Regions from separate parts of the Desulfosporosinus sp. FKA genome, predicted to be linked through region 1. Evidence: riboswitches for the same ligand, from Rfam matches in the RefSeq annotation. Region 1 holds a riboswitch; each other region holds the start of a gene.

The links. Region 1 has a riboswitch for cyclic di-GMP ahead of B5771_RS25045 (methyl-accepting chemotaxis protein). Riboswitches for the same ligand answer to the same signal wherever they lie in the genome.
Region 2: linked by a shared signal. The riboswitch ahead of B5771_RS23280 (methyl-accepting chemotaxis protein) and the one ahead of B5771_RS25045 (methyl-accepting chemotaxis protein) in region 1 are both predicted to bind cyclic di-GMP.
Region 3: linked by a shared signal. The riboswitch ahead of B5771_RS01230 (ArsB/NhaD family transporter) and the one ahead of B5771_RS25045 (methyl-accepting chemotaxis protein) in region 1 are both predicted to bind cyclic di-GMP.
Region 4: linked by a shared signal. The riboswitch ahead of B5771_RS14065 (hypothetical protein) and the one ahead of B5771_RS25045 (methyl-accepting chemotaxis protein) in region 1 are both predicted to bind cyclic di-GMP.

The regions. Positions count from the first base shown of each region.
Region 1 is NZ_NAHZ01000018.1:58,819-63,677, forward strand. Features, by position in the region: gene B5771_RS05745 (PocR ligand-binding domain-containing protein) at 1-1,665, shown strand, start outside; cyclic di-GMP riboswitch class II at 1,871-1,954, shown strand; gene B5771_RS25045 (methyl-accepting chemotaxis protein) at 2,080-2,886, shown strand; gene B5771_RS05755 (lactate permease LctP family transporter) at 3,009-4,670, opposite strand.
Region 2 is NZ_NAHZ01000034.1:432,668-437,526, reverse strand. Features, by position in the region: gene B5771_RS23290 (cellulose biosynthesis cyclic di-GMP-binding regulatory protein BcsB) at 1-650, shown strand, start outside; gene B5771_RS23285 (fibronectin type III domain-containing protein) at 647-1,264, shown strand; gene B5771_RS23280 (methyl-accepting chemotaxis protein) at 1,340-3,052, opposite strand; gene B5771_RS24460 (hypothetical protein) at 3,125-3,298, opposite strand; cyclic di-GMP riboswitch class I at 3,258-3,341, opposite strand; gene B5771_RS23275 (hypothetical protein) at 3,668-4,030, shown strand; gene B5771_RS23270 (PfkB family carbohydrate kinase) at 4,099-4,527, shown strand; gene B5771_RS23265 (MarR family transcriptional regulator) at 4,576-4,859, shown strand, end outside.
Region 3 is NZ_NAHZ01000010.1:31,842-36,700, reverse strand. Features, by position in the region: gene B5771_RS24495 (hypothetical protein) at 1-66, opposite strand, end outside; gene B5771_RS01235 (Rid family detoxifying hydrolase) at 260-640, opposite strand; gene B5771_RS01230 (ArsB/NhaD family transporter) at 757-2,031, opposite strand; cyclic di-GMP riboswitch class I at 2,270-2,376, opposite strand; gene B5771_RS01225 (manganese catalase family protein) at 2,574-3,377, shown strand; gene B5771_RS01220 (MarR family transcriptional regulator) at 3,579-4,034, shown strand; gene B5771_RS01215 (ABC transporter ATP-binding protein) at 4,063-4,859, shown strand, end outside.
Region 4 is NZ_NAHZ01000030.1:34,796-39,654, reverse strand. Features, by position in the region: gene B5771_RS14075 (LysR family transcriptional regulator) at 1-253, opposite strand, end outside; gene B5771_RS14070 (putative sulfate exporter family transporter) at 487-1,503, shown strand; cyclic di-GMP riboswitch class I at 1,936-2,020, shown strand; gene B5771_RS14065 (hypothetical protein) at 2,233-2,487, shown strand; gene B5771_RS14060 (Imm70 family immunity protein) at 2,547-3,110, opposite strand; gene B5771_RS14055 (transglycosylase domain-containing protein) at 3,314-4,859, opposite strand, start outside.

The sequences.
Region 1 (4,859 bases):
AATAAGAAACACGAGGAGCTAACTGGGTATTCTTATCGCGAATTAAATAACAGACATATAATGGATTGGTATCAGAACGATTTGGAAAGTCAAACCGCGGTCATAAAAGGTATAGAAATGGTAAACAAAGAGGGCTATGGAGATGCTGAGGCAAATTTGCAAAAAAAGGACGGCACTACAATACCCATGTACTTAACAGCTAGTTTGGTGAGCATTGATGACCGACAGTATTTTGCTGGAATAGGGATTGACATGACTGAGAGAAACCAATTATTAGAAAGACTAAAAAAATATGAGATTCTGGCTGAAAAGGCACACGATGCAATATGGTTCCTTGATATGGAAGGAAATATTCTTGAAGCCAATAACACTGCGATGAGAATATATGGTTATACACAAGAAGAATTTTCATCCTTAAATGTTTCTGATTTGAGACATTTTTACAACCCTTCAGCTATTATAGCTCAAATGGAAGCAGCTGATAAAGATGGTATTACTTTGGAAACTGTTCATTATCGCAAGGATGGCACGCCATTAGATGTCGAAGTAAGCACACAAGGAGCTTATTTAGGATCTGAACGGGTTCTTCTCAGTATTATAAGGGATATCTCTGATCGAAAGAAGCGAGACAATGAAAATCAGTATTTAAGTTATCATGATGTATTAACAGGTCTTTATAACAGACGATTCTACGAAGAGGAGATAAAGCGGCTAGATACAAAAAGAAACCTCCCAATTTCTATTATCATGGGAGATGTTAATGGTTTAAAGCTCGTAAACGATGCCTTTGGCCATGATAAAGGAGACGAGCTTTTACAGAAAGCTGTAATAGCCATTCAAAACGCTTGTCGAACTGGTGATATAATTGCTCGATGGGGGGGCGATGAATTTGTAATTCTTTTACCTAAGGCTAATAAAAACGAAGCAGAAAACATTGTCAATAGAATAAAAAAACATTGTCGGTCTTTGAGTGTTAACTCAATACAAGTCAGCATTTCATTTGGGTGGGAAACTAAGAAGAGTGCCGCAGAAGATATATTAAAGGTTCTGAAAAGTGCTGAGGATTCAATGTATAAAGTTAAAATTGTTGAAAACGAAGGTACGAGGAATAATCTGATTAACACTGTCATTAACACCTTACACGAAAAAAACCCAAGGGAAGAACAACATTCCAAAAGAGTTAGTGAATTATGCCAGTATATAGGGAGAGCGATGGGTCTATCTGAAATTGAAATAAGAAGACTGAGGGTTGCCGGTCTGCTTCATGATATAGGAAAAATTGCTATCGAAGAAGGCATACTTAACAAACCGGGGAAGCTAACTGAAGCTGAGTTGGAACAGATAAAGAGCCATCCCGCTATCGGCTATAGGATAATAAGTACATCATATGAAATGTTAGAGTTGGCAGATTATATATTGGCACATCATGAACGATGGGATGGGAACGGTTATCCTAAAGGGTTAAAAGGAGAATCAATACCGAGGATTTCAAGAGTTATTGCTCTGGCTGATAGTTATGATGCTATGATAAGTACTCGCCCCTACAGAGATGCCCTCACTAAGGAACAGGCTTTATATGAAATTCAAACAAATTCCGGAAAACAGTTTGATCCTGACATCGCCCAAGTTTTTTTGAAAAGTTTGCAAAAAGGTTTGAATTTCTAGAAAGTTATGGAATAGGTATTTCGAGACCATCATTATCAATTTTCATTACACGCTTCATCGAATGATAACGTGGAGCGCGTTTGCAATTGTGATCTTAGAAAGAGTTTGAACGCAACAAAAGTAATTTTTACATATGTGACCTTTTGCGACAAATTTCATGACATTTTTACGATATAATACACGTGGTTATACAGCAAGTTTCTTATAATGACAAGGAATTTATGAAGCATGCATCGTAATTGGGCGCTTGATACATGTGGAAAAAGTAGCGCAACCGGCCTAGTTTATAAATTATTTATAAACTAGGTTTTTTTGATTTTTGAATTATAAGTAACTTAGCGAAATTTAACAGTAGTGAGTTAGTGGGTTGTTGTATTTGTGTAAATTATCCAGAGAATATGGAGGTCGTTAACAATGAAACTTAATTCATATCTAGAAATTGCCAGCGAATTACAGGATCTCTATGATGCGGAAACAGCTATAACACTGTTAGATACAAAAAATGTGATTGCCGTTTATCCTGGGCCGCATTTAGATTTGAATCTAAAAGTAGGGGATCAAGTACCTAAAAATACTGTAACTGATGAAGCGCTCCATTCAGGTACTCATATTGTGAAACGTATCCCAAAAGAAGTTTTAGGCATACCGTATGTTGGCATAGCCCATCCAATACAAGAAAATGGAGATACCGTTGGTTGTATTACAGTAAGTATATCAACCGAGCATTATGATAAATTACTAGAGGCAGGTCGGGAAATTCTTACAGCTGCAGAGGAAATATCTGTAGTCTCAGAAAGCCTTACTGCCACTTCAGAAGATCTTGATGTAACAACTAAAGCTATGATTGATGAAATTGACAAAGTCACTCGAGAAGTTGAGCATACGAACAAGGTAACAGAAAAAATAAGCAAAATTTCAGTCCAAAGTAATATTCTTGGTATCAATTCATCGATCGAAGCGGCTCGTGCCGGAGAATATGGTAGAGGTTTTACTGTGGTTGCAAATGAGATAAGAAAGCTTGCCGAAACTACGAGAAATTCAACTTTCGAAATAGAATCTGATCTAAGTGGAGTTCAAACATCTGTTAATAATCTAGTTAAATCAGTTAAGCAACTAGGTAAAATGACTGAATCTCAAGCCAGTGCAGCTTCAGAACTTTCGAATGCCTTATTGCAAATTACACAAATGGCTGAAAAACTAGTAATGATGGGTAATGTCTAACCTTAACTACAGTCCTGTATTTATCCAGTTTTCAGACCCCCACTTCTTGTTCACTTGCTTTTTATCAAATTTAAAGAAGACTGTCCTATCAAAAAGAACAGTCTTCTTAGGCGAATTGAATGTTATTGAAGTGCAAGCGTTACGTGGGGTAACATACCGGGGAAAACGTAGGCCTGAAGTAAAATGATTATGCCGACAACAACCACAAATCCGAGAGAGTGTTTAAAGGTGAAACGGAACAAACTTGATTCTTTACCCACTTGATTGGTACCAGCTGCTGCAACGGCCAGAGATTGAGGCGAAATCATTTTACCCATAACACCTCCCGAACTGTTTGCGGAGACTGCCAGAACTGGGTTTAAGCCTAACTGCGAAGCAGTTGTCATTTGCAGTTTGCCAAACAAGGCGTTGGAAGATGTGTCCGAACCGGTTAAGAATACGCCCAACCATCCCAAGATAGGAGATAAGAACGGGAAGATTTTTCCGGTGGAAGCGAACAGTAAACCAAGTGTAAAGGACATTCCAGAGTAGTTTGCCAGATAAGCGATTCCTAATACGGAACCCATCATAATAATTGGATAGAGAAGTTGCTTGAATGTCGCTCCAAAAACCTTGATTGTCTTTGATGGCTTCAATCCGAGGATAAAGGAAGAAATGATAGCAGCTAAAAGAATAGCTGTTCCTGCGGCAGAGAAGAAATCCCATTCATAGTTCGCAGGATAAAGAGTAGGTTTGGGAACGATCGGTGCTGCTTTATAAATTAAGCCATCAAGACCAGGCCAATGTTTAATGTTGATAAACCATCTCAGGTCTTTAGCTACAAAATCTTTGAAAGCGGGTACTCCCCAAATACCAACAAAGATGGTTAAGATAATAAACGGTGTCCAAGCTTTTAAAATTTGAGCTCCAGTATATTTGACAGCGGTACCTGATTTAGTATCTTTTTCATGCGGGAAACGCCAAATAGTTTTTGGCTTCCAAACTTTGAGGAAAGCTGCTGTGCAAACAAGAGATACAAGAGAAGAGATGATGTCTGGAAGATAAGCTCCTAAATAATTAGAGGAGAAAAATTGTGTTATAGCAAATGAACCACCCGCTATAAGAACAGCTGGAAGCACTTCAACGGTTTTCTTCCATCCAGCCAACACAATGATAAGGTACATTGGAACTAAAATAGAAAGGAATGGTAATTGGCGTCCAACTGCTTGGGAAATAACATTGGCGCTTATTCCTGTAACTGAACCTGCGGCAATGATTGGGCTGCCAATGCCACCGAATGCAACAGGAGCAGTATCTGCGATTAAGCAGAGGCCGGCAGCATATAGAGGTTCAAACCCTAAACCTATAAGGATAGCTCCCGCAATAGCAACCGGTGCACCAAAACCTGCTGCACCTTCTAGGAAGGCACCAAAGGAAAAAGCAATTAACAAGGTTTGAAGTCGACGGTCATCCGAGAGTGATGCGATTGATGATTTTATGACATCGAATTGCCCAGCTTCAACGACCAAATTATAGAGAAATACAGCCGAAAAAACAATCCAGGCAATCGGAAAGAGGCCGTTGAAAACACCCAGGATGCTGGCGGAAATCGCCATTGAAACGGGCATTTTGTAAACGATAACAACATCTAGAATAGTTAATATAAGAGTGGTTACACCAGCAATGTGACCCGTCATTTTTTTAACGGCTAAAGCCCAAAATAGATAGAGGATAGGTACTGCAACAGCGAGTGAAGTAAAACCAATACTACCGGCTAATGCTGAATAATTCTGTGTCCAAGGCATCGAAAACCCCTTCCTTCTTATCAAGCTTGTCAAATGGTTAGTTAGAATATTAGTGCGATTGCGATTAGTTTCTCGTTCCGCCCCGAACATGGAGGCCTGTCACTTACTCCGGCATAAAATACCTTAGTTAAAGATTGGATCCCCCCCTTTAGAATTAAATTAAGAATTTAATGAAAAGAAATTATATAT
Region 2 (4,859 bases), on a different contig from region 1:
TCCCCACGATTTCCCGTCCCGGTCAGCCTTCTATACAAGCCACGATGTGGTTATCTCAACAACCGGATCAGGAAGAATTGACCTTGGCCGCGATAATTGCTGCCAGGGCAGCTCAAAAAGGGCAACAGGTTAATTGGAATGTTGTGTTGGGGACAAGGACGAAGCAAATGGAAGATAACGGCCCTGTAATAATGGTAGGATATACTCAGGAAAAAGAACGTTTAGAAGCGTTAAAAAAATATATTCCTGCCTGGCCAGAGCAAAATGGCAGTTATGAAGTAGCACCTTTTGTCAGTTTCATCCCAACTCAAAATAATACAGCGGCTCTACTTGAGGCGGCCACAGTGCCTTGGAATAAACAGCAGCCTCTTTTTGTAGTCCTTGGGACGAAAGCTGATTCTCTCAGTAGAGTAAGTGAGATTCTTTCCAACAGTAAATTGGTGGATCAAGTAACCGGACAATTAAGTATTATTTCGGCTGATGGAACCATTACCTCCTTATCCCCGACAGTGGAAAATCAAAGAAATCAGCCCAACGTTATTCAACAAAGACCTGTCCTCGGATACGCCGTAGTTGTAGGAGCAGTGCTGCTGCTCACACTTGGCAGTTTATGGCTGATTCGAAGAAGGGATAGGGTAGGCAGACAATGAAAATAAAGGGTAAAGCGATTATTATAATTCTCTTGCTATCAGCAATCATTACTGTTTCTTTGATTTTATTTATCTGGAAACAGAAGTCGGTTCCCCAAGCCTACTCATCTGTTCGCAATCTGGCGCCGCTGCCAAACTTGGAACAACAGTCGATCCAGAGTTCCTTGAATAATTTTTGGCATGAATACACCCTGCAAAATAACACCAAGGGAGATACAAAGGAGTCCGCTTCGGTTCCTAAATCAGAATCGATCACCTCTTCAAGCCGTGAGGTAAAACCAACGACAGATACGACAAAAAAAACGAAAACACTTTATCCGGGAATACCTGAAGGGCTAGTGACTATTCCTGTTAGCAGTACTAGTATTAAATTGCGTTGGGATCCTGCTTCGTATGCTACAACTTATAACGTTTACCGCTCGGCAGATCGGGAACGAGGGTATCGTAAGATTGCCAACGTTAAGACCCCAGAGTATGTGGACACAGGACTTAATCCCAGTACCGAATATTTTTACAAAATAAGCTCTTTGAAGAGTACCGGTGTCGAAAGTTATTTTGCAAATTCGGTTGGCGCTGAGACCAGCGCAAAAGCCAAAGGCGTTCTCGCTTACTAATGTAGTGGAGTGAGAACGCCTTTATTCAATGAGGGCACCAACAAGTTTTGGTACAGTCCTTAGTGATGCAAAGTTCTAAAGAGTAAACTTACCAATAACATTTTGAAGTTCAGTGGCTAAGGAAGCCAGGCTGCTGGCGGAGGAGGCTATTTGTTCCATTGATGCCGTTTGTTCTTCGATACCCGCAGATACTGTTTGGGCTTGGGATGAGGTCTCCTTGCTATAATTGTCGATTTTCTCTGCCGAAGTTGCCAGCTGCTGAGTACCAAGCGCTACTTGTTGAATCGTTGCTGTTATTTCTTCAATCTGAGTTGTCACCGATTCTACAAGCTTGCTGATTTCTTTAAATGATTGTTCAGCAAGATTTACGACTTCAAGTCCCCCTTTGACATTTTCGACTTCACGGCCCATTGCGGTAACCGCTAAATGAATGTTTTTATTATTCTGCTCGATAAGAGAGGTGATTTCTGTTGTGGATACTCGTGATTGCTCTGCTAGTTTGCGTACTTCTTCAGCGACTACAGCAAATCCCCGGCCATTTTCTCCTGCCCTTGCTGCTTCGATTGCGGCGTTTAAAGCCAGTAAATTGGTTTGTTCTGAGATTTGAGTTATAAACTGAATTATGGCGCTGATTTTTTCAGAGCTGATTGAAAGGTCTTCAATGCGTTCTTGAATTGTATTTGTCCCTTCACTGATGTTATTCATCTGTAGAGTTACTTCGTCCAAAGCTTTTTGCCCGGCTTGAGTTGTCGATAATGTTGTAGCCATTGAATCGGCAATCTCATTGCTGCTGGCTGCAACTTCCTGTGTACTGGCAGAAATTTGTTCAATAGAAGAAGTTACGTCCTCAATAGCTATTGCCTCTTTTTCGGTTTCACTTGCCACAAGTCCCATGGAAGAAGCGATTTGATTGCTGGCTTGTGTGCTCTCTTCAATAATGGCACTAAGTTCTTCTGATGATGCGGTTACTTGCTCTGAGGTATGACTAACCTGGTTAACCAGTTCAAGGAGATTTTTTTTCATAAGGTTAAAACTTTGGGCCAGCTTACCTGACTCATCGTTTCCCTCGACAATAACATCTTCGACCGTTAAATCACCATTGGAAACTTGTTCTACTCCTGCTAAGACTTTCTTAAGATTAATGGTAATTAAGTTAGCAATAAGATAACTGATCAGTAGACCCAAAAGAGCCGCAATGAGAGTTAAAGCAATGATTACCCTTTGGGCATCGATATTGGCAGAGCGATTTTGGGAATAGATAGTATCAGCTTTTTGGGCACAGAAATCAGCAAGATCTTGCATCGTTGTATTTAAGGTGTCAAGATGTGATTGAGCGTTATTGGTGAAGTATTCATAAGCATTAGGGTTTCCCTGATTGGCCAGCGCGATTGCTTTTTGCTGTGCAGTTCTATAGGCGGTAATCTCCTGATTGATTTTAGCGGTTCTTTCTTTTTCATAAGAACTGTTAGCTAATTTCAAGTAAGAAGCATAACTTTTATCAAAGTCAGCGGAGAGGGAATTGATCTCGTTTGCCAGCTTTTGTTGAGTGGTTTTGTCTTTGACCAAAAAGTAATGAAAGGTATCTGATTCATCAGCTCTGGACATAGCTCGTGCATCATTTATGTACTTGACAGACAGAAGGTAATTTGCGTAGATATCATCCATTTGAGAACTGTCTAGGGTACTAAAGTGATAACCAACAATACCCACTGCGCAGATGAAAAATACCATTATTATGACCAAGGCTAAAATCTTTTTTCGAATTTCCCAATTCCTAAACCAACTCATACATAGCACCTCCAAATTATTGGTATTTGGCAAAATTAGTTGACTTATCTTGTCTAGCACTTTTACAGTTGTTTACTTCATACGCTTTCTTTCATCATTCGCTTTAAGCACAGCATCTGTTGCTGAGGTTTTGAGCCCTCCTTTTATTAGGGTTTTAGGTGGAAATACAAATCGCCACACCTTTGCGGTATGGCGATTTGAGCGTTTTGGAAGCTTGGCAGTCATCAGCTTAACTGGAAGACCCATAGCTTTGCGTCCTTGGCTTTCGCCAAGTTTGCCTTTATCGTCCATCCCATAATTTTTTGTACAGAACTCTTTCATATAGTTATAATACTACCTTTAATTTCTGGAATGTTGATGTTGACAGTATCTTAATGACTTTATCAAAATTTATTAAACTATAGCATCGTATCATTCAAATTGGTGTTATAACTCCATCGTTTATATTCCTTGCTTTCCCATGACGATGGGGATTTTTGCTGTTGTTTTTTCTTTAAGATTAAGCGTTATCAACAATTGATACGAAACCTTGATATAACAATCACACTTTAGTCACGAAAATACCAAATGTCTGGTTTAGAGTAACGTTAGAACAAAAAGGAGGTGAGTTGAACCATGAATCCCTACAGCGGCGGCTTTAGCTTTGGAAGTGGTCAGGGGCATATTTCGCCTATTCCCAATGCTCCTGGTTCTAATTTCTCTGTTCCCAATAGTGGCGGCAGCAATGTAATAAATAACGGTTTAAACGTTTACGCCTTAATTAACATGGGGCTGCATTTTATTATCGTAATCGCTGTTCTCCTGCTAATATTCTATACTGTTAAACACTTAGGCAAATTTCTCCTTTCAGTTAATAAACAGAGTGATAAAGCTCTTGAATTGCTGAATGAGCGCTATGCCCGCGGAGAAATTGACACGGATGATTATATGATAAGAAAAAGGACGCTAGGTTACATGTCTGAAACGAAGACAGGTTAAGAAGAATCAAGAATCTAGACGTTAAATAAAATTTGCTGCCCAAGAATCTTCCGAATGCGGAGTGCTTCTTGGGCTTTATCGATTTTATCAGTTTCAGTGGTTTCATAATAATAAACATGCGAATATATCGCAAAAACTCAGCAGCCAGTACCCTCGGGGTGGAAGGTATTGATGAAGCAGAGCTTCTCCTGGGAATAAAGGATATTGATAAGGTTGCGGATTATTTTTCTTCTCAAGGAAGTACAATTGTTGCCATAAAATTAGGCCCGAAAGGCTGCTATTTACGTCATCAATCTGAAGAACTGTTTGTTCCCGGATACAGCGTTGGAAACGTTATCGATACGGTGGCAGGGGATGGGTTCGCAGCAGGCCTTTTAGCGGGAATTCTGAGAAATGAAAGTTTGGAGAGAAGCGGCAAATATGCCAACGGGGTAGGGGCTATGGCAGACCAAAAGTATATTGACAGAAGAAAGAAAGATAACTACTATTATAATTAGTCGACTAACTATTAGCCGTAAAACTATATGTGCTAGGAGCGAACTTTTTTGGGATTTGAATTTAATTCACTGGAATGGTTATTCCCTGTATTTGACCGCATGCACCATAATTGTTTAAAGGAGGAAATTGTAAAGAGGGGGATAGGCGAAGTAAGTAACCCACAAATTTTGTTTATGCTTAAAAATGAAATGAATAATATGTCAGCATCGCAGAAGGAATTGGCAGAAATAATCGGAATTAGCCCACCAACTATTGCAATATCTATCAAGCGGATGAAAAAATCCGGGCTTATCTATCAGTACCCGGATGAAAAAGATTCCAGACGCAAACT
Region 3 (4,859 bases), on a different contig from region 1:
TCCCGGCCGTTGTTGCTTGCTTGAAGTAAAGGTTTGTGTCTGAATAGGAGAGGGAAATGAAGCCATGGGCAAAACCCCCTTTAAAATCTGCGGATGTTTTTTTATAATACACTATATGAAATATATGGAAGAATGTTTAACATTTGGATGGCCGTTAAAGATTTAATTTAATGAATGGCAAAGAGCAAGGAGTCAGGACGTTTTGTCCGGATTCCTTGCTCTTCTTAGGTATAATATGTTTGATATAGGATTTAACAGGTTATTCGGCCAGAGCAATTGCTTCAATCTCCAAGATTGCGTCCTTGGGCAAGCGGGCAACTTGCACAGCGGATCGTGCGGGAGGATTCTCTGGGAAATAGGCAGCATAGGCAGCGTTCATAGCTGCAAAGTCATTCATATCTCTGAGGAAAACAACAGTTTTTACAACCTTATTCAGTGAAGAACCTGAGGATTCTAAGATAGCCTTAACATTATCTAAAGATTGTTTGGTTGCTCCTTCAATATCCGCCACTAATTCTCCTGTTTGAGGATTGATAGGGAGCTGGCCGGAAGTAAAAATAAGGTTGCCGGCTTTGATTCCTTGGGAATAAGGGCCAATAGCCGCAGGTGCATTTGGTGTATTAAGAGTTTGTTTGCTCATAATATTACCTCCTTTTAAAATGAATATTTGGCAAAGGGAAAACACTAACATTAAGTATACTTGATTTATAAGGAATTAACCAACCAAGAAATTGGTACCGGCTGATAGCAGAGATATTAATAATAGCGGAGAATCAGGTATCCGGCCGAAATGAAGATGCTGATCAACATCATGGGGAAACCAACTTTTAAGAATTGGATATAACGAATTTTAAGGCCATTCTTTTCAGCAATTCCAGCCACGATTAGATTAGCGGAAGCTCCCACTAAGGTTCCGTTTCCTCCGAGACAAGCACCTAAAGCTAAAGCCCACCACAAGGGCTGGGTTTGAGCTGGTGTGAGATGACTAAGCAGGGCTAATTTTTGGATTAAAGGGATCATGGTCGCCACGTAGGGTATATTATCAAGAAATGAAGAGAGGATCGCTGATATAAATAGGATTAAAAGGACTGTTAAGAGAGGCTGCCCTCCTGTCAAACTGATACTCCACTGTGCCAGACGATCAAGGACTCCGGTTTCGACAAGCCCTCCGACAAGTACAAATAATCCGGCAAAGAAAAAGAGCGTTGGCCATTCCACAGTTAAGAAGATATCTTCAGGTTCTTCACGGGTCCAGAGCATTAGGAGCATAGCTCCGCTTAAGGCAATGGTTGCGGTCTCTAAATGAAGAAGGGAATGAAAAGAAAAGGCTGAAATAACGAGAGCTAAAACGACTAAACATTTTTTGAGGAGGGCAAAGTCTTTAATCTCATTCCACTCGTTTTGCAGCATTAATTTGCTTTTTAAGGCTTCTTCGGTGATTAACTTTTGGCGATAAATAAAGTAAAAAAGGAACAAAATTACCACAATAATAATGAGTATCACCGGCGCAAGATTAAGGATAAAATCCATAAAACTGAGGCCCGTTTGCCCGGCTATCATAATGTTTGGCGGATCTCCGATCAGAGTAGCGGTACCGCCGATATTACTCATAAGAATTTGACAAAAGAGAAAGGGAATTGGATCAACCTCCAACTCATCAGCAATTGATAAGGTTATGGGTACTATCAACAAGACTGTTGTGACGTTATCTAAAAAAGCTGATAAGATACCGGTAAGGAGTGACAGGGAAATCAGGAGCAGGGCCGGATTTCCTTTTACTTTTTTGCTGACCCAGATAGCTAAAAAGGAAAATACTCCTGACCTGCGGGTAAGATCTACGATGAGCATCATACCAATTAATAATCCCAGAGTATTCCAATCAACGTGTTCAACTGCTTTTTCTTGAGTGACAATCCCCAAGATAATCATTAGTGCAGCTCCGGAAACGGCGATAACTGATCGCGGAAATTTCTCCATAATAATAAATAAATAGCTGAGTAGAAAAATACCTGTAGCAATCCAAATAAGCATTAACACACCTCCGGTAACTAATTTAAATATTTGCTTAAGATAGCGATTGTACATATTCGACTAAAGCTGAACGTCGATACTTCGATGACGAAAGTGTCTTGTGGACACTTTCGCCGAAAGCGCCTAGCCCATAACAAATGCGATCCCGCTGAAGGATGGAAAAAGGGGGAGTCTTCCGCTTAGATAAATATAAAAAGGGAGAGCAGTCCTAAGTACTGCTCTCCCCAGAGAAGTTTTATCTTGTAGTCTGGCCATCATAGCTTAATACTGACTAAACAGCAGCTTCAAGCCTTAGATCCATGACTTTAGCGTCCTTCACTTTCATGAAGTTTACCCCAACCGAAATAAAATTTATAAATATTAACGTAAAACTAGCTATTATTGAAATTATATCAAGAATTGGAAGCTGCCGTCAAGATAAATAATTGCAAATTATTATTTGCGTTCGGCATAACTTTCAGGATAAAACAGCTGGGACAAACCAATACTAATTCGGATAACTTAGATAAGCCATATTGTGTTAACGTAAGGAGGTTACTTGGGTGTTTAAACATGTCAAAGATATGGAATACACAGTTCACGTTGATCGGCCTGACCCTCGGTTCGCAGTACTGTTATTGGAACAGTTTGGGGGAGGCAATGGCGAACTTAAAGCAGCTATGCAGTATTTTTCTCAAAGCTTAGGCTGTAATGATCCGAAAATAAGGGATTTGCTGCAGGACATTGCTGCTGAAGAATTAAGCCATTTGGAGATGGTGGGAGAAGCTCTGGGGATGCTCATTGGACAAGTTGACAATATTCCCAAAGACTTTGCAGCGAATCATATGGCTTTGCTCGGGGGAGGCCCTCTGCTTGTAAATTCTGCCGGAGTTCCATGGATGTCAACCTATGTCAACTCCATGGGAGACCTGTATACAGACCTTTCATCAAATGCCGGAGCAGAATTGCGGGCAAAATTGATTTACGAGCGCCTTCTGCAGCAAACGGATGATGCCGGCGTTAAAGATATGATCCGATTCCTTTTAAGTCGCGAGGAGTCTCATAACTTCTCATTTATGAAAGCCATTGAGACACTGCAGGGATCAGGAGTGAATAAGGACTTCAGAGATTCGGATTTCTCGAAAAAATACATGAATATGTCCACTGGCCAAGGGGATAGCCGCGGGCCATGGAATCAAGGAAACGAGTTTTCTTATGAAGAAAATCCTAACGAGAAATATGGTGGACCGGCTCAATATGGAAAAGATCCTCAGCCAAACGGACAACGAGAAGTGGCACCTGGTTATATGGATCAGACCCGTAACAATCCTCAGTATGCCCAGCCACAACCGCCGAAACAACATTAATTATGCAAAAACAAAAACCAAAGGACGTTCCTGTCCTTTGGTTTTTAAGTAAAGAGATGGTGTTTTGGAAATTCTAAAAGTGAATATTTATGGTTGAACGGATTGACAAGAACCTGCAAATCAACTAATATATTTCGTGTACGAAATATACGTCAACGAAATATACGTTATCGAAATAAGTAAACAAAGGAAGTACGGATGATGGAAAATCCTAGTCAAAGTTATCAAATCGCTAAGCTGTTTCAAGAAATTATGATTCTTTTTAGACACAATAAAGGAAATGTCTTTGAAGAGAGCGGCATTACTATGCCTCAAATGATGGTTATGGGAATATTGGGTAAGGAAAAGACCCTTAAGATTACTGAATTAAGTGGGAAACTCAGCTTATCCAACAGTACCGTGTCAGGGATTATTGACCGTTTGGAAAACATGGGTCTTGTTGAAAGAAAGCGAAGTGAGGAAGATAGAAGGGTCGTGTATGTCAGTGTTTCACCAAAATTTGCCGAGATACATCAACGCTTACATCAACAAATCGTCAAAAATATCTCCGGCGCTTTAAGTACAGCAACATCGGAGGACCAAGAGAAAATTATCGAGGGGTTAGAACTCTTAAAGAAACTGCTTTATGATTACCAGCAATGTCCAATGGATAATTGATAGATTGTTAAGAGGTAGGGGGACGTTCATGATTAAATTGTATAAATCGTTAAGACATTTTTTACCCTATATTTGTGGCGTGATTTTGTTCCTTTTTGTACAAGTGCTTTCGGATTTATACTTACCAACGTTGATGGCGGACATAGTCGATCATGGGATTGTAAATAAAGACATCGGTTATATATTTCAAGTCGGTGGGCACATGCTTTTAATTGCAGCCGGAGGGACTTTATGCGCTGTTGCCGCCAATTATCTTTCTGCGAAAACTGCTGTAGGGTTTGGCAGGCTCTTGAGAAATAGAATCTTTACGAAAGTACAGAGCTTTTCTTTACAGGAATTTGACAAGCTTGGTACAGCGACATTAATTACCAGAACTACGAATGATGTGACTCAAGTTCAGCAAGTCTCCGTTCTAATTTTAAGTATGATGATTTCTGCACCACTTACCTGCCTGGGCGGGATTTTCATGGCTATCCATGAGGATCCAGGTTTAACGTGGGTTCTCTTAGTTTCGGTTCCGGTGCTTTTTGCCATTATCGGAATTGTCCTGACCAGAGGCATACCTCTCTTTAAGTTGATGCAAATAAAACTTGATAAGCTCAATCTTGTTTTGCGTGAAAATTTAACGGGAATACGTGTTATTAGAGCTTTCAATCGTATCGAAAAAGAAAAGAAGAGATTTGATGATGCCAATCTAGACCTTATGAACAATGCTGTAAAGGTTAATAAGATCATGGCTGTACTAATGCCTATGATGATGCTAATTATGAATTTCACTACGATTGCCATCATTTGGTTCGGAGGAATGCGTATTAATAATGGTGC
Region 4 (4,859 bases), on a different contig from region 1:
GATCATCAATTTCACTTTTGGCCTGATCATAATGACTGAGAATCTCTCGGGCATGCCGGAATAAAGCTTCTCCGGCCGGAGTAAGACTTAAACGCCTTGAAGAGCGATGCAGAAGTTTGGCACCGAACTCATTTTCCAAGTTGCGGATGTGGAGACTGACGCTTGGCTGGGATAAAAACAGCTCTTCAGCAGCGCGAGAAAAACTGTTTTGCTCGATAACTGTCACAAATACTTTTAGAGATTCCGTAATCAAGACTCATAACCTCCTTAACAATAGGCCTAAAAGTAATGCCCTCGCTTAAAAATGCATGTACGTATTAAATAACCATATGCTTAACATTAGACATCTAGATTGTAAGTCTAAATTACAGCCTTTATATTTAAGTGCAGAAACCTGAAATTAAGGTCTTTAACAATGAACCTGTTCCGGAACAATAGGTTAAAAAGCTTTCAGGAAATTTTGCATGGCATGGAAGGGTTGAAAAAATGTCTCACAACATCGAAATTCCAGCGGTCACTTTACAAAAATCTAATTTATTCAAATTGTACGGGGGTATTTTATTTACCTTTGTTATTGCAGGGATCGGCACAATCGCCTCGGATTTGCCAGTCCTTGACAGAATAGGCGCTATGCTCACCTCAATCTTGATTGCAGTTTTATATCGCAACGTTTTCGGTTATCCGGAAGATATCCGCACCGGAATACAATTTTCTGCCCATAAGATCCTTCGTTTTGCAATTATTCTTTATGGTTTTAAGCTCAACATTGATATTGTTTTAAACCAAGGAGGCCTGCTGCTAATTCATGACACCTTAAGCATCATTGTTGCAATCAGTGTGACATTGCTTTTTGCCAAACTTTTTAAAGGCGAAAAGATGCTCTCCCTTCTTTTAGGCATCGGTACAGGTGTTTGTGGTGCTGCTGCTATTGCTGCCGTTTCTCCGATTGTTAACGCCGATGATGAGGATACAGCCCTCGGAGCAGGTATTATCGCCTTAGTAGGCACTCTGTTCGCGATTGGCTACACTTTGATTCGCCCCATACTCCCAATTACAGCAGTTCAATTTGGCATTTGGAGCGGAATTAGTTTGCACGAGATTGGTCATGTTGCTGCGGCTGCGGCAACGGCAGGACCAACAGCCTTAACGATTGGCTTATTAGCCAAGCTGGGTCGAGTTTTCTTACTCATTCCTCTAAGTCTTATTCTTTCCCTTTGGACACGTAAAAATGGTCAGGAGACTGCCAAAAAAGCGCCATTTCCCTGGTTTTTACTTGGATTTCTCATTACAAGTATTATCGGTACCTATTTTCCTATTCCTAAACATATTTTATCAGTAATTTCAAACGACATTGGTCCGTTTTTATTAGCTGCCGCCATGGTAGGCCTGGGCCTCAATGTTCATTTATCCAATTTACGCAGCCGGGCCTTGCGGCCGGTTTTGGCCATGCTTATTGCCTCAATTGTCCTTTCAGCCTTCTCATATTTTACACTTTGGTTTTAGGCGATTCCAAATCAATCCTTTTTAGCTTAACAAATTCTGAGAAGCTCAAAAATATAAATATTATATGTAATGTATTAGAAATTACTATTCACAATTCATCATTGTCTTTGCCCGTACTTCACCATTAGAAAGGGCGTAGAAACCATTTTGGTCTACGCCCCTTTCCAATACCACCCCACCGTTTATGCTTTTCCCATTAAGGTGATCATGACTCAAAATTACATCCAAATTTCGAACAAAATTGAGCTAGAATCTGCAAATAGGACTATAGGCCCATTGGTTTGGCTAAATGACCTATACTGTCTATAATTGATCACAATTACCATTAGGACTTAACCCGTATATTGTCTATACTTATTGTAAAAGTATCGTCATTATTTTCTTTCAAATGCTGTATTTCGAGATTATTCGAAATCTATTCAGCCCCTTATATTGTGACAAAAGCAAACTTAGTGAAAATTAAGGGCGCAAAGCTATGGGCCTTCCAGGTAATGCTGATGGTCGCCAAGCTTCCGAACCGTCGTCTAACAAAAAGGCAATTATTCTAAGGATAAAGCAGCTTTTTGTTTTAAATGGCAGAAATTGGGGTGAGGTCTTATGAAGAGTATAGAAACCTGGTATTCTAAGCCCATAGGTATCCAGAAGATAGTTTTAATACTATTTATAATAGGCATTTTGCTTTTAGGCCTACTTTCTACGCACACCATTCTCACAAGAGGGTCATCTAGTATGATATCTTCTGCCACTGCCAAAGAAACTATTAAACATACATATTCCTCAGCTTCTTGGTATCCCTTAATTAAAGATATCCAAGTCGACGGAGAAACTGTTACAATTCTGACATATATCTACCCAGATCCAGAAGGCAAACAACTAGCTGAAAACATTTCTCGGAAAATGTTATCCGAAAACAATTTTTTATCTAAAGTGGAGATTTATGGGTTAAACGTTAACAAAATTCTCCTGTTTTCAATGAACAAATAAGAACCACCCCCACTTGAAGAAGTGGGGGTCTTACGTTTGGATAAAAAAAGAAGGGTTTCTTAAGCAATCTCTTTATCAGTTTCAATTAATGAGTTTTCCAAGGTTTTTAACAAAAGATCAAATAAATCCCGGCCATCATTTACAAGAAAACAATTCACTAAATTGGAGTAATTACTGCATTCTCTTTTCCTCAGCGATCCTCTTTCACTTAAATCTTCAATATCTAAAATAATATCTGTTGTTTCTATGTACTTCAATCTTTCACGTATATCTTTAAGCTCACCTATCAGCTTCGGTACGTCAACCCAATCAAGCTTTCCATTATAGAAGTGGATTAGTAAATATGGAAATTCTGTTCCCCAACCTCTAGGTTCAAGATAGTAGCTAATGGTAGAGCAAAATGAATGGAACAAATCGCGATGTTTGGCCTGATAGGACAAAAAATCAATTTTAAAACCGATTGCCATACTAATCACCTCATTAATTTTACTTAAGCTCAAATATTTCCGATTTTCCATAGTCTTTACTATCTTCTTCTCATAAGCAACGAATCTCCTTAACATCCGAATTTGAGCAAGAGGATTAGGTTGATTATAGTTCCGAAGAGCAGTTACAATTGGCATGGTCTGCTTACTTCTTAAATAAGTATATAATACTCGGATATAAAACCTTTAAATAGTGCCTTATGGCACAAAAATTAATGCCAAAAGCACAAATTACTCACTCTAATCATGTTAATATCTCTTGGAGAATAAGAAAGACGCTTATCCAGCGTCATACCAAAAAACTTTTTAAGACATTAAGCGGTAAATTATCAACTCTTTGGTTAATATGAACCCCCAATACCCAATACTCTCTGCACATCACTTATTCTATCTAGATAGGAAGAACGTCTATCCTTATCCTTTATTTTTCCTATCTTATTTTGAGCATCTAAAAAAACAGCTTCCCTATTCTCTGCTGAACTTTGAGGTGTTAATGATTCCAGGGCTGCTAGAGCAGCGTCGGCATCTTGTTCAGCTTTTGTCTCCTGGTCCGTTGGTTGGGGAATTTGATTCTCTTTGGGAATTATTACTCGATTGGTTATATTTGAACCGTCTTTTGCAGACTGCGACACGTTCACGCCGATCTGCCCTCCTAAACCCTTCTCTAAACAAGTTTTAGAAAACATATCTTGAGTTCCTGTGTCAAAGTCGGTAGGATTACCCCGCCAATCAATAGTTTTAAAAACAATTCCCTGTGGTTGGAGAAAATCTGCTTTTGGGAGACCTTCATGTATCTTGGTCATATAGTTCAACCAAATGTGTCCAGGATAGGTAGAGCCGAACAAATTGTCAACTTCCTTGGGGATATCATACCCGCACCATACAACGGTTGTATAATATGATGAATAACCGCAGAACCATCCATCTTTACTGTTTTCCGTAGTACCAGTTTTCCCGGCAACTATTTGGCCATCAATTTTTAAATTGTGCCCAGTGCCATAGTTCGAACTGATAACTCCTTTAAGAATATCGGTCATCATATAGGCAGATTCCGGTGAATAAATCGTTTTCACTTCTCGGCTGTTTTTATAAATCGTTTGCCCCAGATTGTCAATCTTTGTGACACAACTGGGCTGAGCATACCTTCCGCCGTTCGCTAAAGTATAGAAGCCCCCGGCTTGCTCAACAGGTGATACTCCTTCTGTGAACCCTCCAATACTCGCGATGGGGTTGTTATCTTCAGGATGAAGCCCCGCATACCTCATCGCCTCTAAATAGGCCAACCCCGTTTGGGGTTTTATTTTTGCCAATACCTGGTAAGCGACAGTATTAAGAGACATTTCCGTTGCCAATCGAATACTTACAGGCCCATAGTATCGGTTTTCTTCGTTGCGCGGACCATTAGGAATATATTGATCAGTTATCCGAGACAGAGGATGATAACCTAATTCGAAGGCAGGAGCATAATCCAGTAACGGTTTAATTGATGAACCCGGTTGCCGATAACTCAGAAAGGCCCGATTATACACATCCTGATCGCCTCTCCCTCCTACAATTGCTGCTACATAACCCGTTTTATTATCAATTGAAACCGCTGCCCCTTGCATACTAAATTTATTATTTGCAGGATTGATATCCGTAAAATCCTGCAAGCCATTATCCAGAGATGATTGCAATAGGGATTGTTTGGCAGGATCAAGCGAGGTGTAAATTGTGTACCCACCGCTGCGGACTCGTTTATCATATCGGGAGTAAATTTCTTTATATTCAGACTCATAATTATTTCTTTCATCGTCTGTCTTAAATGCATAATTAAATTGGAAGCCATCTTGTTCCATCAACGCCCTCACTGTACAATCAATAGCGTAGCTTGTCATATAATTTTCA